Regions from separate parts of the Pseudoalteromonas sp. MQS005 genome, predicted to be linked through region 1. Evidence: predicted binding sites of a transcription regulator. Region 1 holds the regulator's gene; each other region holds the start of a gene.

What was found. Region 1 encodes sigma-54, which starts transcription at its own class of promoters, with help from an activator protein. Its sites were predicted from a motif close to GTTGGCACGNNNNTNGNNT; they were not measured.
Region 2: the regulator sigma-54 is predicted to act here: its motif matches at 7,938-7,956, upstream of A9479_RS11555 (BON domain-containing protein).
Region 3: the regulator sigma-54 is predicted to act here: its motif matches at 3,212-3,230, upstream of dps (DNA starvation/stationary phase protection protein Dps).

The regions. Positions count from the first base shown of each region.
Region 1 is NZ_LYRQ01000020.1:17,121-27,751, reverse strand. Features, by position in the region: gene A9479_RS08925 (SRPBCC family protein) at 1-314, opposite strand, end outside; gene A9479_RS08920 (YgiQ family radical SAM protein) at 604-2,787, shown strand; gene mgtE (magnesium transporter) at 2,875-4,233, opposite strand; gene A9479_RS08910 (HPr family phosphocarrier protein) at 4,373-4,645, opposite strand; gene rapZ (RNase adapter RapZ) at 4,664-5,506, opposite strand; gene ptsN (PTS IIA-like nitrogen regulatory protein PtsN) at 5,526-5,978, opposite strand; gene hpf (ribosome hibernation promoting factor) at 5,983-6,270, opposite strand; gene A9479_RS08890 (RNA polymerase factor sigma-54) at 6,297-7,796, opposite strand; gene lptB (LPS export ABC transporter ATP-binding protein) at 7,866-8,591, opposite strand; gene lptA (lipopolysaccharide transport periplasmic protein LptA) at 8,588-9,127, opposite strand; gene lptC (LPS export ABC transporter periplasmic protein LptC) at 9,117-9,671, opposite strand; gene kdsC (3-deoxy-manno-octulosonate-8-phosphatase KdsC) at 9,668-10,219, opposite strand; gene A9479_RS08865 (KpsF/GutQ family sugar-phosphate isomerase) at 10,220-10,631, opposite strand, start outside.
Region 2 is NZ_LYRQ01000030.1:8,382-19,012, reverse strand. Features, by position in the region: gene A9479_RS11595 (cobyric acid synthase) at 1-1,213, shown strand, start outside; gene cobO (cob(I)yrinic acid a,c-diamide adenosyltransferase) at 1,206-1,805, shown strand; gene A9479_RS11585 (cobalamin-binding protein) at 1,805-2,653, shown strand; gene ung (uracil-DNA glycosylase) at 2,650-3,312, shown strand; gene A9479_RS11575 (DUF3545 family protein) at 3,372-3,560, opposite strand; gene tal (transaldolase) at 3,787-4,737, opposite strand; gene yaaA (peroxide stress protein YaaA) at 4,956-5,735, shown strand; gene A9479_RS11560 (mechanosensitive ion channel family protein) at 5,841-6,797, shown strand; gene A9479_RS19955 (hypothetical protein) at 6,997-7,149, opposite strand; gene A9479_RS11555 (BON domain-containing protein) at 7,544-7,864, opposite strand; gene srmB (ATP-dependent RNA helicase SrmB) at 8,104-9,330, opposite strand; gene A9479_RS11545 (tRNA1(Val) (adenine(37)-N6)-methyltransferase) at 9,407-10,105, shown strand; gene A9479_RS11540 (DUF2147 domain-containing protein) at 10,200-10,631, shown strand, end outside.
Region 3 is NZ_LYRQ01000054.1:4,472-15,102, forward strand. Features, by position in the region: gene A9479_RS16100 (DUF2189 domain-containing protein) at 74-853, shown strand; gene A9479_RS16105 (HPP family protein) at 1,031-1,450, shown strand; gene A9479_RS16110 (DUF2237 family protein) at 1,616-1,978, shown strand; gene corA (magnesium/cobalt transporter CorA) at 2,012-2,968, opposite strand; gene dps (DNA starvation/stationary phase protection protein Dps) at 3,317-3,841, shown strand; gene A9479_RS16125 (SulP family inorganic anion transporter) at 4,027-5,769, shown strand; gene A9479_RS16130 (c-type cytochrome) at 6,315-6,758, shown strand; gene A9479_RS16135 (VC0807 family protein) at 6,830-7,540, opposite strand; gene A9479_RS16140 (hypothetical protein) at 7,796-8,572, shown strand; gene A9479_RS16145 (MFS transporter) at 8,686-10,020, shown strand; gene A9479_RS16150 (hypothetical protein) at 10,098-10,502, opposite strand; gene A9479_RS16155 (hypothetical protein) at 10,622-10,631, shown strand, end outside.

The sequences.
Region 1 (10,631 bases):
TCTTGATTAAATAACACACTAAATACAACTTCATTATCGCTTAATGACGATATTGTCATTTCGCCATTGCCCCATTTACCTTGCCAAGATTGGTAGGCTCCTGCGCCAGAGCTCGGTTCTCCAATATTAAACTTAATATTAGGGTCTATTTGTTGCCACGGCGACCATTTATACCACTGGGTAAAGTCCTCCACTAATGACTTTATTACGGGAGCGCGTGCATTAATTTTTATACTTTTTTGCACATGATAATTTTGTGGTAACAATAATCCAACGACAACAAAAACCAGAAGCAATATGATTGAAAACTGCATTATTTTTTTAAGTAGTTTAATAGGTATTCCTCATCTATTTTAATTTACAGCGTCTATCAATTATTAATTATTTAATAGTTTAACGAAGTCACGGTTGCTTTTGATCTATTTTATCTACCTTGTATTATTCCAAAAGCAGACATTAGCCGTAATAAGTTTAGATGATTTATTAGTTTTAGTAATGCAATAAAGGTAAACAATTTTTAATCAGCGCTTTCATTTTGTGCTATATCAACGGGGATGTCGATAGGGTATAATTCGCGCCTTTTGTTATTGAACGGCCAATTTTATGAGCACATTAAAAGCTGAACGCGCCTTATTCTCATACCCCAAGTATTGGGCTGAGTGTTATGGCACAGCTCCATTTTTACCAACAACACGCGAAGAAATGGACGCGCTTGGCTGGGATAGCTGCGATATTATTATTATTAGCGGTGATGCTTATGTAGACCATCCTAGTTTTGGGATGGCCGTAATTGGCCGAGTGCTAGAAGCGCAAGGTTTTAGAGTGGGTATTATTGCTCAACCAGATTGGAACTCTAAAGATGCGTTTATGGCATTGGGTAAGCCTAACTTATTTTTTGGTATTACAGCCGGTAATATGGACTCGATGATCAATCGTTACACCGCTGAAAAACGAATGCGCCATGATGACGCATACACACCAGGAAATGTCGGCGGTAAACGCCCAGATCGCGCAGTGATCATTTATTCACAACGCTGTCGTGAAGCCTACAAAGATGTGCCATTAGTGTTAGGGGGCATTGAAGCCAGTCTGCGCCGTATTGCTCATTATGATTACTGGCAAGAAAAAGTACGTCGTAGCGTATTATTTGACGCTAAAGGCGATATTTTAATTTATGGTAATGCCGAACGCCCGTTAGTTGAAGTAGCGCATCGTATCGCTGCCGGTGAAACCATGGATACCATACAGGATGTTAGAGGCACGGCAGTTATTCGTAAAGAGCCTTTACCTGGTTGGCGTGGCAGTGACTCAACAGCGATTGATAAAATTGGTAAAATAGACCCTATTCCTAATCCTTATGGCGCGGATGATGTGGGCTGTGCTAAATCAGAATTTAAGCAAGCCGGCATCGATTTACAAGCAGAAGCTGCAAAACCAATTACCATCCAGCCTGCTCGTCCTAAGCCGTGGGAAAAAACTTACGTTAAACTGCCGGCATTTGAGCAGGTTAGCGTTAATAAGCCTTTGTATGCGCATGCATCACGTATTTTACATCAAGAAACCAACCCAGGTTGTGCAAGGGCGTTATTTCAACGTCATGGCGATCGTTCTATTTGGGTGAATCCGCCGGCTTATCCGCTTGAAACTCAGGAAATGGATGACGTGTTTGGTTTACCTTACCAGCGTATTCCACACCCAAGTTATGGCGATAATAAAATCCCTGCTTACGATATGATTAAAACGTCGGTAAATATTATGCGCGGCTGTTTTGGCGGCTGTTCGTTTTGTTCTATTACCGAGCATGAGGGGCGCATAATACAAAGCCGTTCACAAGAATCGATTATCGAAGAAATTGAACAAATTAGAGATAAAGTGCCGGGCTTTACTGGGGTTATTTCTGATTTAGGTGGGCCAACTGCAAATATGTACAAACTGCGTTGTACCAGTAAAAAAGCAGAGAGTACGTGCCGTCGCTTGTCATGTGTGTATCCTGATATTTGTAAGCATATGGATACCGATCACACACCCACTATCGACTTATATAAAAAAGCGCGTGAGGTCAAAGGGATCAAAAAGATCTTAATTGCTTCGGGCGTGCGTTATGACCTTGCAGTACGTGATCCTCGTTACGTTAAAGAGCTAGTAACCCATCATGTTGGTGGATATTTAAAAATAGCACCCGAGCACACAGAAGACGGCCCATTATCAAAAATGATGAAGCCGGGTATGGGCGCCTATGATGAATTTAAAGCGTTATTTGATAAGTACTCAAAAGAAGCGGGTAAAAAGCAGTATTTAATTCCATACTTTATTTCTGCTCACCCGGGGACTAAAGATGAAGACATGGTAAACATGGCTTTGTGGCTGAAATCGAATGATTTTAAGCTTGATCAGGTACAAAATTTTTATCCATCACCGATGGCCAACGCAACCACCATTTACCACACAGAAATGAACTCGCTACGTAATATTAAAAATAATACGGAGCAAGTACCTGTGCCTAAGGGAGCGCGCCAACGTCGTTTGCATAAAGCGATTTTACGCTATCACGATCCTGCCGGTTGGCCAATGATCCGCGAAGCCCTGCGTAACATGGGCAAAGCCAAGCTTATTGGTAAAGGACCTAACTGTTTAGTCCCTGAAGAAGGACGAGATGAAAGACAAACCAAAGGCGGAAAAGGCAATAAGGGCGGTCGTCCTGCGCTTACTCGTCATACTGGCTTTAGCCAGTTTAAAAAAGCCAACACTAAACCTAAGGTAGGTGGTAATCGCCAGCGCGCTAAGTAGCCTTAACTTATGTAAAGTAACTATCGGCTTAAACAAAAACACCGCGTATTGATGCGGTGTTTTTGTTTAAAAACGTTTATAAAAAGATTAAATCAATAACCAAGTCGCAGTACCTAAGAAGGCAAATATACCAACAATATCAGTTACCGTGGTTAGTACCACACTGCCTGCAAGTGCTGGATCTATTTTCATTTTTTTAAGCAATAGTGGGATACTAGCACCCGCAATACCTGCTGCAACTAAATTCATAAACATAGCAAACGCTAAAACACCACCGAGTTTGAAATCCCATTGCCAAAGCGCAACGACACCGGCAATTAGGATAGACCAAACCATACCGTTAATCGCGCCGATAGCGAGTTCTTTTAATAATAAAAAACGTTGGTTAGTTTGGTTGATATGGCCCACCGCGATACCGCGAATAACCAAAGTTAAGGTTTGGCTGCCTGCAACCCCACCCATTGACGGGACAATACCATTGAGCACAGCAAGAATTGGTAATATAGCTAAGGTGTTTTCAAAAAAGCTCGCCACAATTGCAGCTAGCAATGCAGTTAGTAAGTTTACTCCCAGCCAAATTGAGCGCTTTTTAGAGCTTTTCAACACAGGTGCAAAGGTATCTTCTTCATCATCTAAACCCGCTAAACCCAGTAAACTGTGCTCAGCGTCTTCACGAATAACATCAACGATATCATCAATGGTGATCCGCCCAAGCAAGTGTGCGTTGTCATCAACAACCGGTGCCGATATCCAGTTATGACGCTCAAACAATTGTGCAACTTCGCTCTCATCCATTGAAATAGGAATAGACTCACAGTCTTCATCCATTAAATCATGAACAATTTTTTCAGGGGGGTTGGTTAATAAAGTGCTCAGCGATAGGGCGCCTAAAAAGCAGTTATTTTCATCAACCACATATAAGTCATCTGTACCCTCAGGTAATTCGCCGCGTAAGCGAATATAACGCAGTACCACATCTAGAGTCACATCGGGGCGAATAGTAACGGTATCTATATTCATCAATGCGCCAGCAGAGCGCTCTTGATACGATAAAGCCTGCGTTGCACGTTCTCTATCTTGAATATCCATAGCGCTAACAACGTCTTTATAAACAGTGTCAGGTAGGCTACGTAGTACTTCCCCTAAGTCATCATGACCCATGTCTTCGGTTGCAGCAGCAATGTGCTCGGGTGCCATTTGCGCAATAATGCCCAAACGTACATCTTCAGAAAGCTCTTCAAGCACATCACCTTGTACATCAGGATCAACAAGCTGCCAGAGCATACGGCGAATTTTATGCGGGGATGATTCTAAAAGAAGTGCGGTATCACAAGGCGCCGTTTTTGCCAGCATGCGTCTAACTTGAACAAATTGACCACTATTTAGTGACTTAGTCACCTGTTTTAGTTGTTGTAGTGGAATATCTTGTTCTAAAGCTTCAGGCATTGGCGTCCTTAATTAAATTGTATTACATGCTGGAAGGGTATAAATGCTATTCAATTTTAGTTTATCTTACTTTATGTGAGCAAACTAACTCAACCACTATTAACCTAAGCTTAGGATGATGAGTTAATAATGAACTTTTTTATTCTTGCTCATTAAATCGTTGGTCGATGAGCTCACCTATTGCGCTAAGTGCAGGCTCAGCGTCGGGGCCTTCGCATACCACCTTAACTTCTTTGCCTTGGCTGCTTTCGAGTAACATAAGTGCCAGCACGCTATCGCCAGCGGCTTGTTTGTCATCTTGAAATAAAGTGATTGTGGCATCAAATTGCACAGAAAGCTGAGCTAATACTGTCGCCGCTCTAGCGTGTAATCCTAATTTGTTTTTTATTAAAAATGTATTTTCTAAGCGCATGACATCTTCTCGCAAGCTTTATTCTTGTTCTCGGTGGCGAATTTTTACATTAGGATGGCTCATTGCAAAGCTTTCACCAATGGTTTGCGCTAAATAAACAGAGCGGTGTTGCCCACCAGTACAGCCAATTGCAATGGTTAAGTAGCTGCGGTTATTTCGTTCTAAATGCGGCAGCCATGTTTGCACAAATGTTTGAATTTGCCATGTAAATTTTTGCACTATACTGTGACTTGCTAGGTAGTCTTTTACTGGTTGGTCCAGCCCTGTAAGTGGCTTAAGTTCAGGCTCCCAATGCGGGTTTGGTAAAAAGCGGGCATCGAATACGTAATCTGCTTCTTTAGGGATGCCGTGTTTAAAACCAAATGACTCAAAGGTAATGATCAGTTGTTTATCTTTTTTTCCGAGTATTTTTTCACGAATAGACTCAGCAAGCTGATGCACACTTAAATCCGTGGTATCAATCATATAATCAGCACGGTTAATCAATACATCAAGTAGTTGTTTTTCTTTTTTTATGGCTAAATCAAGCGGCAAAGAATCAATAGATAAAGGGTGGAGACGTCGCGTTTCTGAAAAACGTTTTATTAATGTTTGATCGTCACTGTCTAAATAAAATACCGTTGGTTTAGTAAAACCAGGTAAATATTCAATGATTTCATTAAACTGCTGTTGCTCTTTAGGTAGGTTACGTACATCAACACTCACGGCAATTTTATTATAACTGTCGGAAACACTGCGCACTAATGATGGTAATAAATTAAGTGGAATATTGTCTACACAATAATAACCTAAGTCTTCCACAACGCGTAACGCCACAGATTTACCTGAGCCTGAACGACCGCTTATAATTATTAATTCCATTTATCACCTTTCTTTATTACTACGATTGACTGACGATAACCTGATACAGTTCGCTATCCGATTTGGCGGCGCGTAACTGTTTACAAAATTCTTTATCATTGAGCTTATCAGCAATCGTGGCTAGCGTCTTCAAATGCTGCTGATTATCGCCATCGGGAACAATTAACGCGACAAAAATGTCAACCGGTCGGTTATCAATCGCATCAAAATTAATAGCTGTTTCGCTCACTAAAATCAAAGCAAGGGGCTCTTGAGCACCACTCATGCGACCATGTGGAATAGCAATGCCTCGACCAATGCCTGTACTTCCAAGCTTTTCTCTTGCAGTTAATGCATTAAGAATATCTTGTTGTGTTAAATAGGGCAGCTTATTGTGAGCCAATTCACTGATAAATTCTAAAATTCTTTTTTTACTATTAAAAAGGACCGCAGCTTTACTGCAGTCCTGACAGATAAGTGAGCTTAGTTTCATAGTGTTAGTGTCGAGCAAGTTTCTCTTTGTGTTTAATTACTTGACGATCTAGCTTGTCAATGAGCGAGTCTATAGCGGCATACATATCTTGATGCTCAGTAGAGGCAAAAATCTCAGCGCCACTAACATGAACGGTTGCTTCAGCTTTTTGGTTTAGTTTTTCTACATCGAGAATAACGTGCACATTCGTTATGTGATCAGTGTGCCTCTGTAACTTCGAAAATTTACTATTTACGTAGTCTCTAAGCGAGTCGGTAATATCTACATGGCGACCAGTTAAATTCAGTTGCATAAACATTTTCCTCTTTGTTGTACGCCTTAAATCAAACTTTTACGTTGATTAGACGGGGGAATAGCTAGAGATTCGCGATATTTTGCAATGGTTCTCCTCGCTACTTTAATTCCTTGCTCTGCCAATATATCTGCAATTTTACTATCACTCAATGGTTTAGCTGAGTTTTCTGCAGCGATTAATTTTTTAATTAATGCACGTATTGCTGTTGATGAACATTCGCCACCATTTTCAGTACTTACATGGCTTGAAAAGAAATATTTAAGCTCAAAAATGCCACGTGGTGTATGCATGTATTTTTGCGTAGTAACACGCGATATAGTCGACTCGTGCATTTCCACCATTTCAGCCACATCGTTAAGCACCATAGGCTTCATAGCCTCAGGACCGTGTTCAAAAAAGGCCTGTTGCTGCTGCACAATACAGTTGGTTACTTTAAGTAGCGTGTCATTTCTACTTTCTAAGCTTTTTATAAACCATTTAGCCTCTTGTAAGTGCGAGCGAATAAACTGGCTATCACCACTTGATTTAACCGTACGCGACATAGCTGCATATTGGCTATTTACTCTGATCTTAGGCATGCTATCTGGGTTTAATTCAACTACCCAACGACCTTTAACTTTTTTAACCGACACATCAGGAATAACGTATTCAGACTCTTCTCTAACAATAGTGTCTGCCGGTTTTGGGCTGAGCGTATGAATCAACGTCATGATTTCTTTAAGCTCATCTTCTTTAAGCTTTGTTTTTTTCATCAACGTGCGATAGTCACGTGCAGCAAGTAAATCAATATGATCGGTTAAGATCATTTTTGTTTCGTTTAAAAAAGGTGTGTCTTTATCAAATTGATTTAGCTGAATACACAAGCACTCTTGTAAACTACGCGCGGCTATTCCCACTGGATCAAATAGTTGAATACGCTTTAGTACCGCTTCTATTTCGTCAAGTTCAACTTCATCTTCGCCGTCGTTTTCTTGGTTAAAGCTTTCTAATATTTCTTCACAGCTAAGGGTTAGAATCCCTGAGTCGTCCACAGCTTCTACAATTGCAATAGCTATCGCTTCATCGGTAGGGCTAAACGGCGTCAATTGAAGTTGCCACATTAAATACTCATGCAGCGTTTCAGTCGAAGAGCCTTGATAAATAGATTCATCTTCTGGCATTGGGCCCGATGAAGAGGCAGGCGCTGCGCTCATATATTCATCCCAAGTAACATCCATAGCCATATCATCGCTAATGGTGTCTTTGGTCATTGCTTCGCCGCTGTCTTGCTCATACTCGCTAGGTTTATCGTCAGCTGAGGCACTTAGCGTTAAGTCATCGTTATCGGCTTTTTGTTCGTTTTTACCTGCAGTGTCTTCGCTGTAATCGTGTTCTTCAACTTCAAGCAAGGGGTTGCTATCGAGCGCTTCTTGAATTTCTTGCTGGAGATCCAATGTACTGAGTTGCAATAAGCGAATTGCTTGTTGCAACTGTGGAGTCATTGTAAGTTGCTGGCCCATGCGCAGCTGTAATGATTGCCTCATGTATCTCTAACAATCCTTTTAAATTAGTATGATTAATCTTAGCAGATGCTTAGTGGAATAACACACATATTAGAGCTTGAACTGCTCGCCCAAATAAACATCGCGTACTGTTTTATCGTTTAATACGTATTCAGGAGTGCCTGATGCAATTAACTCCCCATGAGAAACTATGTAGGCTTTTTCACAAACATCAAGTGTTTCGCGCACGTTATGGTCTGTAATAAGTACGCCAATGCCACGGTTTTTAAGATGCTCTATAATCTTTTTAATATCTAATACTGAGATAGGATCAACCCCCGCAAAGGGTTCGTCTAAAAGGATAAATTTAGGGTTTGCTGCTAACGCGCGAGCAATTTCAACGCGGCGACGTTCACCACCTGATAAGGCCATACCTTGGCTGTCGCGGATATGCTGAATGCTAAATTCATCAAGTAAATTATTTAAGGTATCTTCGCGTTGTTGTTTATTTAATTCTTTACGTGTTTCTAAGATAGCCATTAAGTTTTGATAAACAGTCAGCTTTCTAAAAATAGACGACTCCTGCGGTAAATAACCAATCCCTAAACGCGCCCGGCTGTGCATCGGTAATAAAGTAATATCTTTATCATCAATTGATATTTTGCCTTTATCGCTAGGGACAAGGCCTACAATCATATAAAAAGTGGTGGTTTTACCTGCACCATTAGGGCCAAGTAACCCCACAATACTGCCAGCTTCAACCTCTAGGCCAACGTTTTTTACAACTTCACGACCTTTGTAGCTTTTAGCTAATAGCTCTGCTTTTAATGTGCTCATGGTTGGCCTTTATCATCTTCTTTTTTATTTTCAACAGGGACTAAAATAGTGTGTACACGGTCTGTTGAGTTTTCGTCTTTTTCTGCGCTAATTAACTGCTGCTCGATATCGTAAGTGATACTTTTAGCTGTTATTTTTTGACCTGCTTGAGCAATGCTTGCATCGCCGATTAAGGTTAAAAAACGCAGCGACACATCGTAACGCACTTCATTAGCACTGGCACTCATTATGGTGCCATCAGCTTGTGTTTCTTCAAAATATGCAGGGCTGCCTGTGGCAATTAATAACTGTTTGTTATCGCCTAGGTCATCGCGTTTGTGCACTTCTAAACGGTCAGCTGTGATACGGCGATTACCATGAATAATTTCAACATTTTTCTCAAAAATGCCTACGTTTTCTTTTAATTGACCTTCTTGCTTATCTGCACTAATTGAAATTTGATTAGCAGCGGGGGCTTCAGCAGGTTCAGCGCCATTACTGTTAAAAGCAATTAATAGTGAGGGAACAATTAAAATTTTAAATAGGTTATTGGTCATAATATAGGGTTCGCGTATGGTTAATAAGTTTAATCACCTCGGTTTTTAAATCGGCCTCAAGGCCTTTACCTGTGATTTTTAAATTAGGTCCTGTAATAACGACAGGCTGCTGTGATTGCATGGTTAATAGTTTTATATCAACATTGATGGTCTGGGCGGTGATCGTATCGATCATGGCGTTATCTACTAAGTTTTGAGCGGTTACATTACCCTCTAACACCAGTTGACGGTCGTCGTAGAGGGTGGCTTCATCGGCGTTAATACGCCATGTTTGCTGCTCGTTGTATAAAGTGAATATAGGCTTTTCAAAAAAGGTAAAACCGAGTTGTTGATACAACTCCATTTTTACCGCAGTTACCTTATGGCTCACTTTACCCTGTTCATTATAAGCTGTTTGTTTTAGCTCAATAGCGGTATAATCAGGCTTAGCAATAACTTGTGTTTCTTCGCTTGCAGTAATATCAACCTTAGTAAAATAAGGATACCAGAGCCAAACCATACAGCTTATGAATAAAACGCTCAGTATAATGCGCGCTACATTCATGAACTCGTTCCTTGGCTAGTTAGTGGCTTGTTATTTTCGAGCATAAGTAAGTCTGTTAGCTCTCTTACCGCACCAAAACCGCCGGGCAGTTGGGTTACATAATGTGATAAACGTTTAATAAGTGGATGAGCATCGTTTACGGCAACCGCAAAACCGACTTGCTCCATTACTGGCATGTCTGGGCCATCATCACCTATATAAGCAATTTGCTCATCGCTAAGCGCTAATTTTTGTTTTAATTCTTGATAGGCTATAAGCTTGTCTTCTTGGCCTTGATATATATGTTGTACGGTTAAACTGCTCATACGTTGCTGCACTATATGAGAATGGCGCCCAGTGATTACGGCGACTTCAAAACCGCTGTTAATCAGGGCTTTGATACCAAATCCGTCTTTGGTGTTAAATGCTTTGAGTTCTTCACCTTGGTTTCCAAGGTAAATACGGCCATCAGAAAATACACCATCAATATCACAAATTAATAGCTTTACTTTTTTTGCGCGCGCCTTTGCATCATCACTTAGCGGTTGATAGAGATCTTCAAATTGCATTTATAGCACTCCCGCTTTAAGTAAGTCTTGCATATTTAGTGCGCCAATCGGTTGATTATGCTCATTAATTACAATTAAACCATTAATACGTTTTTGTTCCATAATATTTAACGCTTCAGCCGCGAGCATCTCTTGGGTGGCTGTAGTACACGACTTGGTCATCACAACATTAATTTCAGTGCTATGAATGTCAATACGTTGCTCTAAAATACGGCGTAAATCGCCATCGGTAAACAGGCCTGATAATTGCTGGTCACTATCAACAATAGCGGTCATGCCGAGTCCTTTGGCCGACATTTCAATTAAGGCATCTTTAATCGTTTGCGTCTCGTTAATGATAGGCGTATCAGCACCACTGTGCATAACATCTTTAAGAGTTAAGAGTAATCGCTTGCCTAAGCTACCACCAGGG
Region 2 (10,631 bases), on a different contig from region 1:
TCATGGTAGAGCTATCAGCAATATGGAAGCCGATGCTTACCATGACTACAAAAAAGTGGCTATGGATGCAGTATTAACCTCGCATAAGCGTTTAGCTAAACGCTTTGATTTATTACTGGTAGAAGGGGCTGGCAGCCCAGCCGAAATTAATTTACGCGCAAACGATATTGCAAATATGGGTTACGCCGAGCAAGTGGATTGCCCTGTTATTATTATTGCCGATATTGATAAAGGAGGAGTATTTGCGCACTTAGTCGGGACTTTGGCGTTATTAAGCGAGTCTGAGCAAGCACGAGTAAAAGGCTTTGTGATTAACCGTTTTCGTGGTGATATTAGTTTATTACAAGGTGGGCTAGATTGGCTCGAGGAGTACACCGGTAAACCTGTATTAGGGGTATTACCTTACTTGCACTATTTAGCACTTGATGCAGAAGATGCTGTCGCCATAGATAATAATGTGACCGATACCAGTATAAATATTGCTGTACTGTTAGTGCCACATATTAGTAACCATACCGATTTTGATGCTCTGCGATTACACCCGAATATAAATATAACCTACGTGCGCCATACACAAGCAATTCCTGCTGTTGATTTAATTATTGTACCTGGCAGTAAAAATGTACTCAGCGATCTCGCGTTTTTAAAAAATGAAGGCTGGGATCAGCAAATTAAGCGCCATCTACGTTATGGTGGCAAAGTATTGGGTATTTGCGGTGGTATGCAAATGCTGGGTAACACTATCAGTGATCCAAATGGGGTGGAGTCATCGTTGGGGCAAGTGACGGGTTTAGCGCTTAGCGATTTTGATACGCTATTGGGTGAGCAAAAAGTGTTAAGCCGAGTGAGCGCAGTGCTTAATTTAAATGAGCAACAGGTTGCATGTGATGGCTACGAAATACATGCAGGTATTAGTCAAGGAAAGGCGCTCTACAAGCCACTCATTCGCTTTAATAAACACCCCAATGACTTTAAAACCGATGGTTTTGTGAGTGACGATAATGCCATTGCTGGTACCTATTTACATGGCTTGTTTGATAGCCCTGCAGCCACAGAGCAGCTGTTAAAGTGGGTGAAACCAGAAAGTGCAATTAGTGCGATTAGTATAAATGAGCATCGTGAACGCCAATTAGAACGCCTAGCTGATATGTGTAAAGCGCATTTAAATATTGAACAAATTATTAAAATTTATCAAGGACATAACAATGACTGAATCAACTAACGACAAGCACCAACAGCGCCAACAAAAAGTAAAAGAACAGGTTGATGCGCGAGTAGCCGCAGCGCAACGAGAAAAAGGCATTTTTCAGGTTATTACTGGTAACGGTAAAGGCAAATCGACTTCTGGCTTTGGTGTGGTTGCACGCTGTGTTGGGCACGGCAAAAAAGCTGCAGTATGTCAGTTTATTAAAGGCACATGGGAGTGTGGTGAGCGTAATTTACTGCAAGGTGCTGGGGTTGAATTTGCTGTTATGAACACCGGGTTTACGTGGGATACGCAAAATAAAGAGGCCGATACCGCGGCAGCGCAAGCAACATGGCAAGAGTCAAAGCGGATGCTAAGCGACAGCAGTATCGATGTGGTATTACTCGATGAACTCACCTATATGGTGACCTATGGTTATATCGACCTTGAAGAAGTGGTTGTTGCTGTAAATAATAGACCGCCTATGCAATCGGTAATTATTACTGGTCGTGCTGCGCATCGCACCTTAATAGAGCTTGCCGATACGGTAAGTGAAGTACGTAATGTAAAACATGCGTTTGAGTCGGGCGTAAAAGCATTGAAAGGCTTTGATTACTAATGTTAAAGCGTATTGTTTTTGGGCTGTTATTGTTTGCTGTTAATGTACCTCAAGCCCTAGCTGACAAGCCGCTTCGTATAGTGGCTTTAGCACCACACATAGTTGAAAATTTATATGCTATTGGGGCGGGTGATTTAATAGTGGGCACGCTGGATTACGCAGATTACCCGCAAGAGGCGACTAAAATTGAGCGTATTGGTGGCTACAATGGCATTTCTATTGAAAAGTTACTCATGCTAAAACCTGACATGGTGATTGCGTGGAAAAGTGGTAATCAGGCTGAAGATTTAGCACAAATAAAGCGTTTAGGAATTGAATTATATTTAAGTGATCCACGTTCTATTGAAGGGGTTGCCTCGGAAATACTAAAACTAGGTCAAATAACGGGTCATATTGAGCAAAGTAAACAAGTAGCCGAGACATTTACGGCCAAACTCAACGCAATTAAAGTTACACAGAAAGATAAAACCACGCTTACTGGGTTTTATCAGTTGTGGCCTGAGCCTATGATGACTGTATCAAAAAATACATGGATCAATCAGTTAATCGAAACTTGCCAAGTAACCAATGTATTTGCAAACAGCGACACAGATTACCCACAAATTAGCATCGAAAACGTGATAGTTACTAAGCCACAAGTTATTATTATTCCTGATGAAAAATCAAAAAGGGTAATGCCTACGGTAAATTGGCAGCAATGGCCTGAAATCCCTGCGGTAAAGTATGAGCAATTTATTAGCGTCAATGCTGATTTATTACATCGGTTTACCCCCAGAATGTTGGATGGATTAGCGCAGATGTGTGACAAAGTAGATATATCTAGAGAATTTATTAAGAGTCAATTATGAGCAACTGGTCATCTTTTTTAAACCATGAACTTAGCCAAACATATATGCAGCAAACCCTTGAATATATTGCGAATAAACGAGCCGAAGGCACTGCTGTATATCCGCCAAAATCACAGGTGTTTAGCGCATTTGATGCAACTCCACTTAGCGACATTAAAGTGGTTATATTAGGTCAAGACCCTTACCATGGAGAAGGGCAAGCGCATGGTTTGTGTTTTTCAGTATTGCCTGAGGTTAAAAAGCTCCCGCCTTCGCTTAAAAACATTTATAAAGAGTTAGTAACTGATATTAATGGCTTTACCACGCCAGAACACGGCTATTTACAAGGCTGGGCAGAGCAAGGTGTATTTTTACTCAATACTGTATTAACCGTAGAGCAAGGGCAAGCCCATTCCCATAAACACTTAGGTTGGGAGCAATTTACCGATAACGTGATTGCTCATATAAATGAGCACTGCCAAGGTGTGGTGTTTATTTTATGGGGCGCACATGCTCAAAAAAAAGGTAAAAGTATTGATCGCCAGCGCCATCATGTATTGGTAGGGCCTCATCCTTCGCCGCTTTCAGCGCATCGCGGCTTTTTTGGTTGCCAGCACTTTTCCAAAACCAATGAACTGTTAATAGCGCAAGGGGCGCAGCCCATTAATTGGCAGGTATAGGGTAATAGGCATTAAAAAAGGCTTTCATTAATGAAAGCCTTTTTAGTTGCTTATGTTGGTTAAAACTCTAACTCATCAATAGCAACACTATCTGCAAAATAGTCAAGCTCCTGTAGTTCTTTGCGCAAACGTTGCTTATCTTTTATTGCTTCTATTTCGCGCCATTTTCTTTTTTTATTTTTTTGAGAGGTTTTTTTCGATGTATCAGAACCTTCTAATATCTCTATTATTTCGTTTAGGCTATCCATTGATTATCTCCTATTGACCACTTTTTGAACCTCGGCAGTATCTATACCACAGCTATTAATAAAATAGAATATAAATGTGACGAAACTGTTACTAACGGGTGGTATTTTGATGAAGATCAATGAGAACAGCACTTAAATGGGGACAAGGCGAGTATTTAAAATAAAATTGCAGGTATAAAAAACGCCGCAATAAGCGACGTTTTTAAACTCTTAAAACAGCGGTTAGTTACATCGCTTTAAAGCGTGCTTCTAATTGTTCCTGTGCATCTGCAAATGAGCGAATACCTTCAGCGAGTTTTTCAGTCGCCATGGCATCTTGGTTATGTAACCAACGGAACTGTGTTTCGCTAAGTGGCTCAGGTTTTGGCTCTTTAGTAATATCACTTGCTAGCAAGTATTCTTCAGCACCTTCTAAATTACCCAAATCTTCTAAAAGATTAGGGCTAATTGTTAGCTTATCGCATCCTGTAAGGGCAATAATTTCACCGGTATTACGAAAGCTTGCGCCCATAACTACGGTTTTGTAGTCGTGACGTTTGTAAAACTCAAAAATGCTACGTACAGATTGCACACCCGGATCTTGAAGCGGATCGGTTGGTTTTTCCATACCGTTTGCCACGTGCCAATCTAAAATACGGCCAACAAATGGAGAGATTAAAAATACGTTTGCATCAGCACAGGCACGCGCTTGGGCATCGCTGAATAATAAAGTAAGGTTACACTTAGTGCCTTCTTTTTCTAATTGCTCAGCCGCTTTAATACCTTCCCACGTTGACGCTATTTTAATTAAAATTTTGTCTTTGCTTACGCCTTCTTTTTCGTAAAGGCTCAATAGCGTGTGTGCTTTATTAATTGTTGCTTGGGTATCAAATGATAAACGTGCATCAACTTCGGTAGAAATATAACCCGGTACAATTTCACTAATTTCTTTACCAAGTAATACTGCAAAATAATCACAAGCCAACTCTAGCTGTTTTGCAGGCTGCTGCTCTGTTTCTTTTGCATACTGCCATGCTTTATCTAGATAAGGTTTGTAAGCTTCAATCTCGCTCGCTTTTAAAAGTAGCGATGGATTGGTAGTCGTATCTTCAGGTTGATGTTTTTTTATGGCTTCTATATCGCCCGTGTCGGCCACGATAGAAGAATGTTGTTTAAGCCTTTGTAGAGCGCTAGTCATTTGCTTTTCCTCATTCCAAGCAAGTTAAAAGAAAATCTAAACTACCTTAATATAGCTATACTGCAACAGTGTGACAATGCTTGATAGGTCTTATGTCCTTATCAATAAAAAAACGGTAACGGTTGAGTTTTAGGTAGGATAATTTTAAACAAAACGTGCTTTTCGTTTCATTTAATGTTGAAATTGACATTAAATAATTTACAAGTCAATAGCTAACTATGATCACTGTTATTTCACCAGCAAAGAATCTTGATTACGACACGCCACCCGCAACAGATAAGTTCACTCAACCTGAATTACTTGAGCACAGCGAAGCGCTCATGAAAGTATGCCGTGAACTAACTCCTGCGCAAATTGGCAGTTTAATGAAAATTAGCGATAAACTCGCAGGCCTCAACGCAGCGCGTTTTAGTGAGTGGGCACAACCATTCACTACCGATAATGCTAAACAGGCCGTGCTTGCCTTTAACGGCGATGTATACGGGGGGTTAGATGCTAATACCCTCACTACTAAGCAGCTTGATTACGCTCAAGACCATTTACGTATACTTTCGGGATTATACGGAGTATTAAAGCCGCTTGATTTAATGCAGGCTTATCGCTTAGAAATGGGTACAAAACTTGAAAATAGCCGAGGTAAAAACTTATATGAGTTTTGGGGCAGTGTTATTGCTAATAAACTTAACGACGTATTAGCGGCACAAGATGCACAATACTTAGTAAATCTAGCCTCTAACGAATACTTTAAAGCAGTAGATAAAAAAACGCTTAACGCACACATTATTACACCACACTTTAAAGACTGTAAAAACGGCCAATATAAAGTGATTAGCTTTTACGCTAAAAAAGCGCGCGGCATGATGGCACGCTACATCATTGAAAATCAAGTGACTCAATTAAGCCAACTCAAAGAGTTTACTGTGGCCGGCTATTACTTTAGCCCAGAGGCAACCACCAAAGAACTTGAACCGGTATTTTTACGCGAAGAGCAAAACTAACACATCGTTTAAAGTATTTAATAAGCCATGCATTGCATGGCTTTTTTATACTGGCGTTATTTTTGCAAACCTTAGATTACTAACCCTAACTAAGGTATAAAATAAATGCTCTCAATTCCCTCAATTACAGAAGCCGAAAAGTTGATAGAAGAAAAGCTCGGCGGTTGGTTTGATGTAGTTATAAGTCATATCCCAAACTTTATCGTTGCAGTAATTATTGCCATTCTATTTTCATTTATTGCCCGTTTGGCAGGCAAAGGAATGAAAAATGTTTTACGTCGCTCGCTCGACTCTACGCAAATTGCCGATTTAATGGCCTCAATATTTAAAGTTATTGTACTGAGTGTGGGGGTATTTATTGCCCTTGATTTTATGGGCTTAAAAAGTACTGTCACTTCTCTGCTTGCTGGTGCAGGTATTGTTGGTCTTGCCATTGGTTTTGCTTTTCAAGATATGACCGAAAACCTGATAGCGGGTATTGCCATGGGAATTCGTAAACCGTTTAAAGCGGGTGATGTCATAGAAACCGATAATGTGTTTGGTTCGGTACATTCAATAAACTTGCGCAACACACTAATAGAGAGCTTTTACGGGCAATTGATACTGGTACCTAATAAAATACTATTTAGAAATGTACTGCGTAATTACAACACCTTAGGGGTAAGACGAATAGAAGTGCCGGTGGGTATTTCTTACGCTGACGACATAGAAAAAGCCAGTGAGGTCATCGTCGACAAAATTAACCAATTTGACTTTGTGATCCGCAAAAATGAAACCGCTGTTTATGCCGAAGGCTTTGGTGATAGCAGTATAAACTTGTTGGTGTGGTTTTGGATCAAATACCCCGGTGAGCCTGATTTTATGACAGTGCGTCATAAAGGAGTTGTGGCCGTAAAGCAAGCACTTGATGCCGCTGATATAAGTATTCCGTTTCCTATTCGTACCCTTGATTTTGGTATTAAAGGCGGTGAAAAACTCGATGCCATGATAAGCGATAAAATAAGTCAGCAGTCAGCAAATAAAGAGGGTGACAATAATACTGATGCAAGCCAAGGTGAGTAAATAATTTAAAACCCCGAAGGTAAAAGCATTGGGAAATAGTTACTGACTATCAGCGCGTTTTTACAAAGTAAAACGCGCTTTTTATAATAAATAATATAAGGGTCTGTTGACCTTTGCGGATTAAAATTAGTTCAAACTAAGAGCTATTTAATCGCGACGCGAGGTTTGTTGCCTAGTGGGCTCGATAACTGCTCCTGCGTTATTCTACTGGCTTACATCCATGTAATAATAAGTAAAAACCGAGCAAAGCTTCCGCGTCCAGCTCACGCTCCTTACCACCATCCATGTAGCCAACAAAGAGTAAATGTCCCTGGGCAGAACCCTTGGCTAAATACCAAACAGACTGCTGCAAATTCAACCTTGAAAGAACAACAGACCCAATTGATAATCTGAAGTAATTAAAGCCTTGCGCTAACTGCCTTAAAAACGCCTCAATTAGAAAACTATATCGATAAGGTTTCTCATCTCAAAATAGATTATTTAATCAACCGAACTAGAGCCCAAGCTTGATGTAAGCGCTTTATAATAAGTGTCTATAAACAAAGGTTTCAAAAGTATAAGCAGCTGCAATGAGCGTCGCGATTGGTGCGTAAACTAAAAGGCATTTAATTAAGTATTTAAACTGGCTTGGGAATATGCTTTGCAGTGAATTATATTGTGCAAACCATAAAAAAAGCGCCGCTTGTGTTGGAGAAACAAGCAGCGCTGAGGGATAAGTTAAGTGTATTAGTTAAGAAAAAGTTGTATTAAATGACACTAATTTTGTTATGAATGATTTTAACCCCATCCATATTTTCTAAAAACTTTTGTGCAAGAGCGCGTTCAAAACCGTTATTGGCTTCGCCTTTAAGTTCAACGTCACCGTCATTAACGTGTACGTTTAGTTTTTCTAACTTTAAATTTGGGTTAGTGCGCAATTCATGAGTAATAGATTGTTGTAAATTAGGGTGTGTAGCCACACTGCTAACTACGGCTAAATGCGTTGCTGCACTGACTTTAAAAGCAGAGACTAATAAAAATAAACAACAAAACGAAATAAAACCGATAGTAAATTTAATGCGACTCATAACTATATCCTTAGTGTGTTACTAAAAAACAACGCCATTACTCGGCGTTTTAATACTCGTATATTCGATAGGGTTACAAGTTTCATTCCAAGATTAACTGTTTGAAATAACTTACTATTTTATTAATTAGTTATTCAGCTAAGTATTTTTTACATATTACTATGAATAGCTTACTCACTGTTTTTAAGCCACAAAAAAGCCGACAAACGTCGGCTCAATTAAATGTGTTAAAGCTAAAGCTATTTTTTCTTTTTAGCTTTGGCTTTTTTCTTCGCTTTCATTTTTACTGGATCTTTACGCTTTTTAACCGGTGGCTTGGCTTCTTTATGCTTTGGCTCTAATCCTTTAAATACACGGCGTTTTAGCTTTTGCTCTATGTAACGTTCTACTTTGTAAAGTATGCCAATGTCGTGCGCTTCAATGAGTGAAATTGCAATACCTTTTTTACCCGCACGACCCGTACGGCCAATACGGTGTACGTATACATCTGCAGTACGTGGCATATCAAAATTAATTACGTGGCTTATATCAGCTACATCAATACCGCGGGCCGCTACATCGGTAGCGACTAAAATGCGGGTTTTGCCACTGTGGAAGTTTTCCATGGCTTTCATGCGTTTGTCTTGTGGCATTTCACCACGTAGCCACGCAGCTTTTACGCCGTTATTAGTAAGCTCACCAATTAGGGTTTCGAGGCGCTCACGGGTTTTTACAAACACAATCGCTTTACTAACATCAGGGCCATTTAAAGTGTTAACTAATAGCTCTAGTTTATGGCGGTAGTCGTCGGCTAAATGAACCCATTGATGAATTTTAGCTTTTTCTTTGCGTGATGATTCGGCTTCAAGTAGCGCGGGGTCGTTTAAAATACGCTCTGCAAATAATTCTACGCTGTCACCTTCAAGAGTAGCTGAGAATAAAAAGCACTGACGGCGGTTCTTAGCTTCATCACAAATGCGCAGCATTTCTTTACGAAAACCCATGTCGAGCATGCGGTCGGCTTCATCAAGAATGAGCATTTCTACGTTTTCTGCATGGAAGTTTTCGGTTTCTAAATATTCCATTAAACGCCCAGGTGTGGCGATTAAAATGTCATTATTATTTTCAAAAATTTCTTTGTGTGTACCGTAGTTTATACCGCCGGTAACCACCCCAATTTTTAACTGGGTTTGTTTTGCAAGTAACTCACATTGTTCATGAAGTTGATAAGCAAGCTCGCGCGTTGGGGTCATAATTAATACCCGTGCAAAGCCCGGATCACGACGTGGGAAATCCATTAAATATTGAATTGCCGGAATTAAAAATGCCGCCGTTTTACCCGTACCTGTTGGTGCCGACGCTAAAATATCGCGTCCTTGCAACGCCTCAGGAATGGCTTGTTGTTGAATGCTAGTGGGGGTTTCATAGCCCATTTTATTAATAGCATTGAGTAGCTTATCATCAAGATCAAATTCAGAAAATTGCATAGAGTGTCAAAAATAGGGGACAATTGCCGTTAATTATACGCACTTAAACCTGCTTGGTGAATGAAAAGGTGAAAAAATGTCTGGTTTTGCATTTAAACAATTTAAGGTTGAGCACGACCAGTGCGCCATGAAGGTCTCTACCGATGGTATTTTACTGGGCGCATGGGCTGATTTAAGCCACGCAAATACGTTACTTGATATAGGAACAGGCACAGGGTTACTGGCTCTAATGTGTAAGCAACGAGCGCCACATTTAAAGGTGAGTGCGGTTGAAGTTGATGAAACCGCCTACCAGCAGGCTTTACAAAATTGCCAGCAAAGTCCTTGGCCGGATATTAGTATTTACCATCAGCCTATTCAGCAGTTTGAGGCTGCAGGTTTATTTGATTGTGTTATAGCTAATCCGCCTTATTTTAATCAAAGTTTAAAAGGTGATAATGCAGCGCGAAATACCGCTCGCCATACCGATGGTTTAAGCTTTGCAGAACTGCTTGGTGCGTTTAGGCAACTAAGTCATCAACATTCGCGTTTTAATCTTATTTTACCCACCACTGAGGCGCAGTTATTTATAACATTAGCACAGCAGCAAGGGCTGTATTTAAATCGCCTTTGCCAAGTACAAGCTATGCCAAATAAGCCCTTTAGCCGCAGTTTGATGACTTTTAGTTTTGATGATGGCGAAGTAAGTAAAAGCACCCTATGCATAAGGGAGTTAAGTAATGCTTACAGTCAAGACTACATTGCACTGTGCAAGACGTTTTATTTAAATATGTAATACCACGCTGTATGCCTAAAGCATTTTTACGTAGAGTGTTTTATAAAGGATTGTTAGTATGGCACCATTATTGACTCATGTTTAAAGTAATCTGATGAATTTATTAACTAAAAAAACAAAAAAAATACTATTACTAGCCCTTTTAGCGGGCAGCTTATTTAACACCTCTGAGGTTTTTGCTAACCCCACACCGGTTGGGCTTTGGAAAACTATTAACGAAGAGACCAACGAGGCTAAGTCGTACGTGCGCATTACTGAGCAAGATGGCGTGCTGACTGGTAAAATTGAAAAAATACTCAATAAAGCCAAGCAAGATGCACTTTGCACCGAGTGTGATGGTGATAAAAAGAATCAGCCTATGTTGGGGATGACCATTATTGAAGATGTGACCTATGCGGGTGACGGTAGTTGGGAAGACGGTGAAATTCTCGACCCAAATAACGGTAAAACCTACAGCGTGCGTTTAACACCGCAGCAAAATGGCGAAAAACTAGAAGTGCGCGGTTATGTGGGCTTTTTTTACCGT
Region 3 (10,631 bases), on a different contig from region 1:
TAAGTTGTTTATGAGTTGTAAATAAAACATCTATGTTCTAAAACTAAAAGGTGACTAAAAAAGGAGCATCTTTATGCCAACTACAAACACAATAGACAAAGACACCAAATTCGCACGTTGTTTAGAGTGCAACAAAGTAAATACATTTGCCGCTTTTCATTGGCTTTCGTTAGCGTTTAAGGATATGGCGCGCGCGCCCATGCTGAGCTTAATTTACGGTTTAATCTTCACACTTATTCCCGTAGCGATTGTTTACTCTGTTGTACTTACCGACAGCCACCTTGCCATACTGCCAGCCACGGTTGCATTTGCCTTAATAGGTCCTGTGTTTGCGGTTGGTTTGTACGATGTGGCTTGGGAGCTTGAAAAAGGCCATAAACCTACTTTAAGCCATTCATTAAAATCGATGTTTCGTAACCCTGTAGGTGAGTGGGGTTTTGCCGTGTTACTTATGGTAATTATGATTATTTGGATGCGCTTAGCTGCAATTGTTCATGCATTGTACCCAAGCCATGCAAACCCAACATTTGAAGAGCTTTCGGCGTTTTTAACCATAGGCAGTATTATTGGCGGTATTTTACTGGTTAGTGTGTTTTCAATTTCGGCGTTCACCCCGCAAATTATGATGGAAAGACGCGTTGATATAATGACTGCCGTGGTTTCTTCAATACATGCAGTTAAAGAAAATTTTGCAGCCATGCTGGTGTGGTCTATTTGTATATTTGTACTTGTGGCACTGGGCTTTGCTGCGGGTGCCGCTGGATTCATTATTATTATGCCACTACTTAGTTACGCTAGTTGGCACGGTTACATTGCGGTTATTAAAACTAAAAAAGAACGTGGTTACGAATAACATTCACCCACAGTCATTTTTTATCACTTAATAAAACGCTTTAGGGCGTTTTATTAAGTGATACCTGTTTCCCTCCTGTGAATTAAATCTGCAAAAACCTTGATCTCAATAAGGTGCAAAGCTTAAAAAGCGCGCTAATATAATGTGATATACCACACGCTTTATAAAGGAATAAACATGAGTCAAAACGTTGCAGACTTAATGACACCTAACCCATTCTCAGTGAATATAAAAAGTACTTTGCACGACGCACATAATTTAATGAAAGAAAAAAATGTTCGTCACATTCCCGTTATCGACGAAGATGGCGCATTTGTTGGCATGCTTACGCAAAAAATTATGGTCGCCAAAGTAATGGGGATCATGGCTACTTTTGGCGCAAATGCACTACAACGCAAAGAAAAACTCACAAAAGTAGAAGATATTATGGTGAGTGACTTTATTAGTGTCACTCCAGCCCAGCCATTATCAGATGTGGTTAAGTTTTTTGTAGAGAATCGCCATGGCTGTATGCCTGTGGTTAGCGAGCAAGGTCAGCTGGTAGGTATTTTAACCTCTTCTGATTTTGTGCGCTTAGCTGCGGCGCTATTATCTTAACTTAATAGCACAATAAAAAATCTGCGTTTTGAATTTACCCAAAGCGCAGCTATTTTTATAAACAAATACCTACCCAGAAGCCTCTTCGTATATAGCTAAGTCACTAACAGCCTGTTATGGTAAGCAGCTCTTTTCAGCAGTTATTACTAAAAGGTAATTTGTCATATGGCTAATCAATTAAATGTATTGGGAACTCGCCTACAGCTATGTTGTGGCAATGGCGGCTATACTCGCGAAGGGTTTTGCTATGTGCCAGATTCAGACTTTGGTAATCACAGTGTGTGCGCCATTATGACCGACGAATTTTTGCAATTTTCTAAGGCGCAAGGTAACGATTTAATTAGCCCTAATCCTTTGTATGATTTTGCGGGCTTAAAAGCTGGCGATAAGTGGTGCTTATGTGCGATTCGTTGGTATCATGCCATTGCTGCAAATGTTGCTCCTCCTGTTGTACTTGAAGCAACAAACCAAAAAGCGCTAGATATTATTCCCCTTGAAGTATTAAAAGCACATCAATATACCGGGTAATGATTTGAGCGCTCAGCTTGCAATATTAAAGTATTATAACCACCCTTTATGTTTAAAAAATAAATAAGGGGCAAAGCCCGACAGCAACATAATGCCAATTGCAAATGGATAACCCCATTCCCATTGTAGCTCAGGCATTATATTAAAATTCATACCATATACACTAGCCACTACTGTAGGCGGTAAGAAAACCACTGAGGCAATAGAAAAGGTTTTAATAATTTGATTTTGTTCAATATTAATAAAGCCTTGTGTTGAATCCATCAAAAAGTTCACCTTGTCGAACAAAAAGGTACAGTGCGACATTAAAGTTTCTATATCGAGTACAATTTCTCGAAGAGATTCGCGCTCGTCATTTTGCGCGCCTATACGGCGTATTAAAAACGAAATATTGCGTCGCGTATCCATTAAACATAAACGCACTTTACCATTAGCATCTTCTAAGCGAGCTATGCGACCAACCGCCTCTTCTAAGTCTGAGTTATCTTCTTCAAGTACATAAGCACTGAGCTTCTCTAATTGATGATGCATGTCTTCGAGCATATCCGCGTGGTTTTCAACTTTTTGATCAAATAAAGTGATTAATAATTGTTTTGCTGTATCGCATGCCACCTGACCTTTGCGCGCTCTTAAGCGCAGTAGTCTAAAATCAGCCAATTCCTCATCACGAATAGTAAGTAAGCAATTGTTTTGCAACAAACAAGCTACCGTTACAGTATTAAATCGCCCTTCATTAGGTGACATAAACAATGCATGCACATGTAAACCTTCATTATCGATAAAGCACCTTGACGACGTTTCAATCTCTTCTACATCTACCGAATCTGGAAAAGTTATATTGAGCGTTTTTGCAAGCGCATTTTGCTCCTGCGGTGTTGGATTAATAGTATCAATCCAATGTGCATTCTTTATGGATACTTCAACAGGGGTATTAGGTAAAGGCGCTAACTCTTTGATCACTCCTTGCTCGATGGAAAAAAACCTCAACATACACTTCTCCTTTAATGAATCTTTAAGTTGAGTATATGTAACAGGACATTAATCAACAATGATAATACCTTCATTATAACCACTATAAAGGGCACGCTATTCGCTAACACTTTAAAGTACTGCTGTTTTGCAGAATTTACAAAAAAGTGCATATTTTTCATATGCACTTAATCTTACTGCTTTATCAAGTACTATAAATAAAAATTAAACTGCTATTTTTCAGTTAGTTAAAACTATATCACTATCGGCATGACGATTGCTTCTATAAATACAAGAGGTGTTCGTTATCGCAATTTAAATACTCACTAGAGTAAAGCGAGCACTATTTTTGAAATAGTAGGAGGAATCATGAGTAACAGTAATAATGCAAATAAAGTCGCTGAATTTACCGCTCCCGGTGTAAAAAACGAATCAGCAAATAAAGCAATATCTGTACTAGAAAATCGCATGGTAGCGCTAATTGATTTACAGCTAACTTTAAAACATATTCATTGGAATGTAGTAGGTCCAAACTTTATTGGCGTACATGAAATGCTAGACCCACAAGTAGAAACCGTCCGTGAAATGACCGACACCATAGCAGAACGTATTGCCACTTTAGGCGGTGTCCCAGTTGGCACACCAAAATCGATTGTTGAGCGTCGTACATGGGAAGATTATGCCATAGGTAAAGGCTTAGTAACTGAACACTTAGCCGCATTAGACAAAGTATATAACGGCGTTAATGGTGATCACCGTAAAGCCATAGAATCACTTGCTGAGCTTGATCCGGTATCTGAAGATATGATCATTGCGCAACTTGCAGAGCTTGAGCAATATCAGTGGTTTGTTCGCGCCCACATAGAATCATCAACTGGTCAATTGAATAGCTAATTTTTAAAGCAGTCATTTGACTTACAAAGCCCAGTAACTTGCTGGGCTTTTTTGTTTTTAAACTATATTCCTTTTATTAATACACTAGAAATCCCCCGATTTAGCACATATAACACGTTTAGTTACTATACTTATTATTAAAGAGAACTTACTATCGACTCCTAATTATTAGCAGGGAATTTGAAGTGTTGTCGCGTCTATATAGCTTTATGCCAGGTTTACACACCTTATTTAATTATCAACGCCAATGGTTTGCTGATGATGTGAGGGCGGCATTATCGGTTGCAGCCGTTGCTTTACCTGTTGCTATAGCTTATGCGCAACTTACAGGCGTTAATGCTGCAGTTGGCCTGTATTCTTGCGTATTACCTATGATGCTTTATGCACTTTTTGGTACCTCTAAACAGCTTATTATTGGCCCTGATGCCGCAACATGTGCGGTTATTGCAGCAGTTGTTACTCCACTTGCTGCAGGCGATAGCTTTAAACATTGGCAATTAGTGATCACCATGACCGCAATGACCGGTTTTTGGTGCTTTATTGCCAGCCGCTTTAAGCTAGGTGTATTAGCCGACTTTTTATCTAAACCAATTTTAATGGGGTTACTAAACGGTGTGGCTATTACCATTATTGTTGGTCAGTTTTCTAAAGTATTTGGCTTTACCTTTGATGAGCGCTACTTGCTTGAGCGTTTAGGTGGCGTTCCTACGTATTTATCGCAAACTCATATTCCCACCTTATTAATGGCTTTATTTACCCTCGGCGTTTACTTTGTGTTAAAGCGCTTAAAACCTACATGGCCAGCCTCTATGTTTGCCATTGCACTAGGTGCGGTATTCGTTTGGTTGTTTAATTTAGAGCAGTTTGAAATAAAAACCATAGGCACAGTAACCGGTGGTTTGCCTGTGTTTAACACCCCAGTATTTGACGTGGGTATTATTCGAGAACTTGTTGTACCGGCACTCAACTTAGCCATAGTTAGCTTTGTCAGCATGATGCTAACGGCGCGAAGCTTTGCAGCAAAGAATGGCTACGACATCGATGCCGATAAAGAATTTAGAGCCTTGGGCATCGCTAATTTAGCGTCAGCATTATCACAAGGCTTTGCCGTTAGTGGTGCCGACTCACGCACAGCCGTAAACGACGACTCTGGCGGAAAAACCCAATTAGTTTCGATTATAGCTGCCGCTATTATTGGCGTTATCGCTCTTTTTTTAACGGCGCCGCTTGAGTTTATTCCCAGTGCTGCACTCGGGATTGTATTAATAATTGCCTCTGTTCACCTGCTTGATTTAAAGGCAATCTGGCAATTAAAATTTAAAGATAAGCAGGCATTTTACTTAGCCTTAGCCACACTTTTTGCTGTGCTGTTTATTGGTGTTATACCAGGAATTACCCTTGCTGTATTACTAGGGTTATTTCAATTTATTCGAACTGTTATGCGCCCATCAGACACCATTTTAGGTGTGGATATAAAAGGCGTAGTAAGAAGCTTAGACGAAACAGATAAAGCCAAAGCAGTACAAGGGGTTTTTATATATCGTTTTAATTCTCCTTTAACCTATTTTAATGCCAGTTATTTTAAACGCCGCTTGTTAGAGCAATATGCAAGACAAAAAGACGACACGCAATGTGTCATTATTGATGCTGTGCCCTGCTTCACTCATCTTGATTTAAGCGTTATGGCCATGCTCGCAGACCTAGATGTGATTTTTAAAAAACGAGGTATTCGATTAGAGCTAGCGGGAAGAAAACGCCAGCTACTTTCTTGGTTTAAAACCGCTGGTATCGCCTCAGGTAAAGACGGTATTTATATTCATTCAGACTTATACATTGCCTTACAAAAAAACAGCGTCAGTCAGCATGTCGACGAGGTTACGATGTTTCAATCGCAAAACTCCGAAGAGATAAATGCAGGTAATAATTAGGGTTATTATTTTTCCTCAACTACACTAGGGTCTGTTGACCTTTGTGGATTAAAATTTGTTCAAACTAGGGGCGGTTTAATCGCGGCGCGAGGTTTGTAACCTAGTGGGCTAAGTAAAAACCGAGTAACAAAGAGTAAATCGTCCCTAGGCAGAACCCTTCGGGCAGCGCCTGTTTGGCATTGATGCTACGTTATCGCCTATTTATGGGGAATAACCACACCACATAGGCTCTGTCTTGCCTAAATACCAAACAGACTGCTGCAAATTTAACCTTGAAAGGTCAACAGACCCTAGATGAGTCATTTATTGTGAATGACTCTTTATAAAAACAATAGAGTGTTCAAGCATTTTAATAAATCAACACTTGATAATAAGCGTAGCCTTATTACCTTTTCTTGCTACTTACTAAGCCTTAAAAATACAAACAATAGCCAGATGCAAATATCATACAGCGCAGTAAATACATAGTTTAGTCGCTAATGCGGTCGCTTTTAGTTTTAGCTAATTAGCCATAAGTAAACCTAATGAAAGACAAAGGAGCTACCATGAAATATACATTAATAATTTTATGCTTAATTGCACTTGCAGGTTGCGATAGAGGCGTTGATTCTCCAAGAGGATTTAGCTTACCAGAGGGAAATGCTGAAAAAGGTAAAGCCGTTTTTATAAAGTATGAGTGTTTGGCATGCCATACACTTGCAGGCGTAGAAGATGACAGTATAAAAAAACATGACGATATTTCTATCAGACTAGGCGGTAATAAAACCAAAATAGTCACTTATGCTGAGTTAGTTACATCGGTTATTAACCCTTCTCACCGCTTTTCAAGGCCTTACAGAGCTGATGCTAGAACCCCCGATGGAGCATCTAAAATGACGGTATTTAACGACACCATGACCGTTTCTGAACTCACTGATTTAGTGACCTTTTTACAACCAAATTATAAGCTTATTCCTTATCACAGAACGAAGTACTCAGATTACAAATAAATACTTATAAGTAAACATCAACAAAAAAGCCGTTATTAAACAACGGCTTTTATTATAGATTATGGATAACCCTATTCAGCATTAACCATGTCTTCAAACTTCATACCGGTTAACTTAGTCAGTACTTTAATTACATAAACAAAAATACCAATGAGCATGAGCATAGACGGAATAGCAATTACCGGATAACTCAATAGCGTCATTTCACCAAGCTGTTCGTTAAATTCAACGGAGCCTGCAGGGCTGGTAACAATCCATTTAGCAAGGATGTAATTCATCGTAGATGAAAACACAAAGGTAAGCGCTAAGAGGTAATTAGCATTGGTGATTTTTTGTTTAAAGCTCTGTGTATTGCCCCGTGCATCTAAGGCATCGTAAATAGCGTCTAGCTTAAATAAAAGTGAGTTTAATAAAAGTTTGGCTAGCAGGGGTTTACCAAAAAAGCCCGACATCAGCACGGTAAAACCAATGATTGCCGGAATAGCCGCTTCTTTAATAGCTAACCACTCAACGTTTAGCTCAAACAAGGCAATACCACCGGTAAGCAAAGTACTTAAAAAACCTAAAAGCGAGATGAAGTTTAATGAGCCCGCTTTAATAAAATCATAAATCCCATAGCTAATGGGGAATATAAGCGCGACAATTAAGCCAGCCACACTGCCTAAATATTCAGGGCCAGAAAACTTCATTAAAATGACTGAAGGGATGATGATATTAAATACTATTTCGATAAGCGGATTATTTTTTTTACGCTTATTTGTAGCTTGATTATTACTGGTCATTTTTAGTTCCAAAAAATATTACTGCTGCCATTAATTTCCCCTAATGTGGAATAAATAATGCTAAATATTGCTTCTTTGCATAATACCCGCAATAAGCCCGCTATTCTAGCATGGCACTTAGTCATATTATTTTATTATGTAGCGCTTACTCTGCAGTAAAATAGGTATAAATTGAGACGTTAATTAAATCACCAGTCGTATTTTCAGCCCTCAAAGACTATATTAGAACTACAAAAAATAAATTAGTTTAAAGTCATGCTCAGTAGTAAGTATTTATCTACATCGTACTTTTGGTTATTTTTATTGATGGTTTGTGTGCATCAAAAGGCCGCTGCCAAACAAATTATTGCTGTTGCCGAATTAAGTGGACTGTTTCAACACGCTGCTAATAATCAACACCAAGGGGTTTATCATGCGTTATTAACCAAAGCACTCGCAGATGCAAAACTGAGTGATCAATACATAATTGAAGTCATGCCAATGAAACGCGCTAAGCTTGAGTTTTTAAAACAAACTGTTGCTTGCTATGCACCAGGTGAGGACACCTTTGATGGCTCAGAAGGGATTACATTACCTAAAAACATTTTACACAGCACACCTTTTAACAAAGCACTGATCAAAGTGGTTTCTAATAACCCAAAGCGAGTTATTTCAAACGTAGGCCAAATTAATAACAGCGATATTATTAGCATTGTTCGAGGGGTGCCCAGTAGTCGTGAGCTAGATAGAATAAAAGAAAAAGCCAAAATAGTAATTGAAGTAAATAGCGAAATGGAAAGCTTACAACTTTTATTACTCGGGCGAGTAGACTTAATATTAGCGTTTTACCCCGATATTAACTTTGCCTATAAAGCGTTAAATATACACCCCCATCTACCCTATAGTAATAACTACTCACCGGTGAGCATTAACGATAATATTATTTGCCACCCAAGCTATAAAAAAGACTTTGAAAAAATAAACAAAAAAATTACCGAATATCTGCAAAACGGTGAAATGAAAATATTATTAAATGATTATTTTATTCATTAACCTCTATTTAAAGCCTGCATAGGGTTGCGCCATATAAAACTCCCTTTTACAGCTTGGAAAACCTTCTCGCTTGCTCTAGTATCTAGTTGTCTTAGCTCATAATTTGCATTTTAATGAAATCATTTCCGTCACTGTACTTTGCCAATTTATTTTTAATTATTGGTACCGGTTTACTTACTACCTATTTAGCGCTTTATTTAGGTAAACAAGGCACGTCTACGTTTTGGATAGGCTTAATGACCTCGTGTTATTACCTTGGCTTATTACTGGGTTCAAAACTTGGCTATCATCTTATTAAATCGGTAGGTCACATCAGAACCTTTGCCGCCAGTACTGCTGCAGTGACAGCCTGTGTGGCTGCTCACGGCGTGAGTGATAATCTTTATATATGGTTAGGCCTTAGGCTTTTTGTTGGCTTAGGTATGATGTGTAATTACATGGTGCTAGAAAGCTGGCTGAATGAACAGTCAGCCCCCGAATCACGCGGCCGCGTATTCTCGTTTTATATGATCACTTCATACTTGGGGATGATTTTAGGGCAATTAGCGCTCGCACAATTTCCTGAGCTAGGTTATGCGCCGCTATTTTTGGTGTGCATGGCGTTAGCAATCGGTATTATTCCTATTTCTATCACCCGTAGAATTCACCCAAAACCCTTAAAACCGATAAAAATGAGCCTATTTGATTACGCTAAAAAAGTGCCACAATCGCTTACCGCGGTCCACTTTGCAGGCATTATCAATGGTAGCTTTTATGGTCTAGCACCTATTTTTGCTAAGCTATCTGGCTTTAACGCCGCTGAAATTGCTATTTTTATGTCGCTAACTATTTTAGCCGGCCTGCTAGCACAGTGGCCAATGGGCATGCTTTCTGACCGTATTCGCCGTAGTTTATTAATTCGTACTAATGCCATAGCCATAGGCATTGTGAGTTTGGCATTGTTTTTATTACCAAGCTCACAGTTAATTGCTTACATACTCACCTTTATATTTGGTTTGTTTGCCTTTACTTTATATCCGCTTTGTTCGGCATTGGCCAATTCGCGAGTTGAAGACGAAGAACGCGTGGGCGTGTCATCAGCGTTATTGGTTGCTTTTGGCGCCGGTGCAGCAATAGGCTCAACAGTTAACGCACAGATCATGAGCTACTTTGGTCACCAAGCATTGTATGCGTCTATTTCGCTATTAACCGTAACCATGTATTTATTACTCACGTTTATTAATTCTAAACAAAAAGTAGAGCAGCCTGAACCCAGTGATTATGTGGTCGGTACTTCAGATGTAACTAACTCGCCACTGGCAGCGACTATGGATCCGCGTATTGAAGAAACTACCGCGCAAGATCAAATGTTGGTTGTAGATGACGAAGAAATAGACGATGAGTTTTTTGAACATCCCCAAGGGGAGCTATTTAAAGATCTAGAAAACGAGCAAAATATGAAAAGTTAAACTTCCATTCGAAGCATTGATAAGAATCATAAAAAAGGGGGACTCCCCCTTCTTTGTTGATTTAATACTTAAAAACTTTATTGGCTTATCTGTGGCTTAAGATCGCTTAAATCTAAATGGATAGTCATTTCAAAATTCTCAGGCTGCACAGCAACATCACTTAAACCTGTTCTCGCAAAATAATCTTCAAAGCCTTGCTGATATTTAGCCGAAAACTGCGTATACGCGCTAATAAACAAACTTAGCTTTTTAGCTATTATTGGATAGGTAGCGGCAAGCTCCCGCAATTTTTCAGGTTCAGCAAAGGCAAATTCAGCATAAATATTAAAGTCGTTCACAATATTAGTTTTACCATAATCAGATAAGAAACCTGCGTTATAATCGGGTGCAGATTTATACTTTGTAAGCGCATCAAAATTAGATGCTGCGGGTTTCCAACCTTTTGGAAGTAAGGTTTGCCATGCGAATATAACAATCCTCAAATATGGTCTCAATTCGAGGAGTTAACAAAAAACCTAATAAAGCTGCGAAATTCAAATAACTTTTAACCCGTCAAATACAAAAGTAAAACTTTGAAGATTAAAGGCTTGGGAGAGTTTAAATGAAAAAAA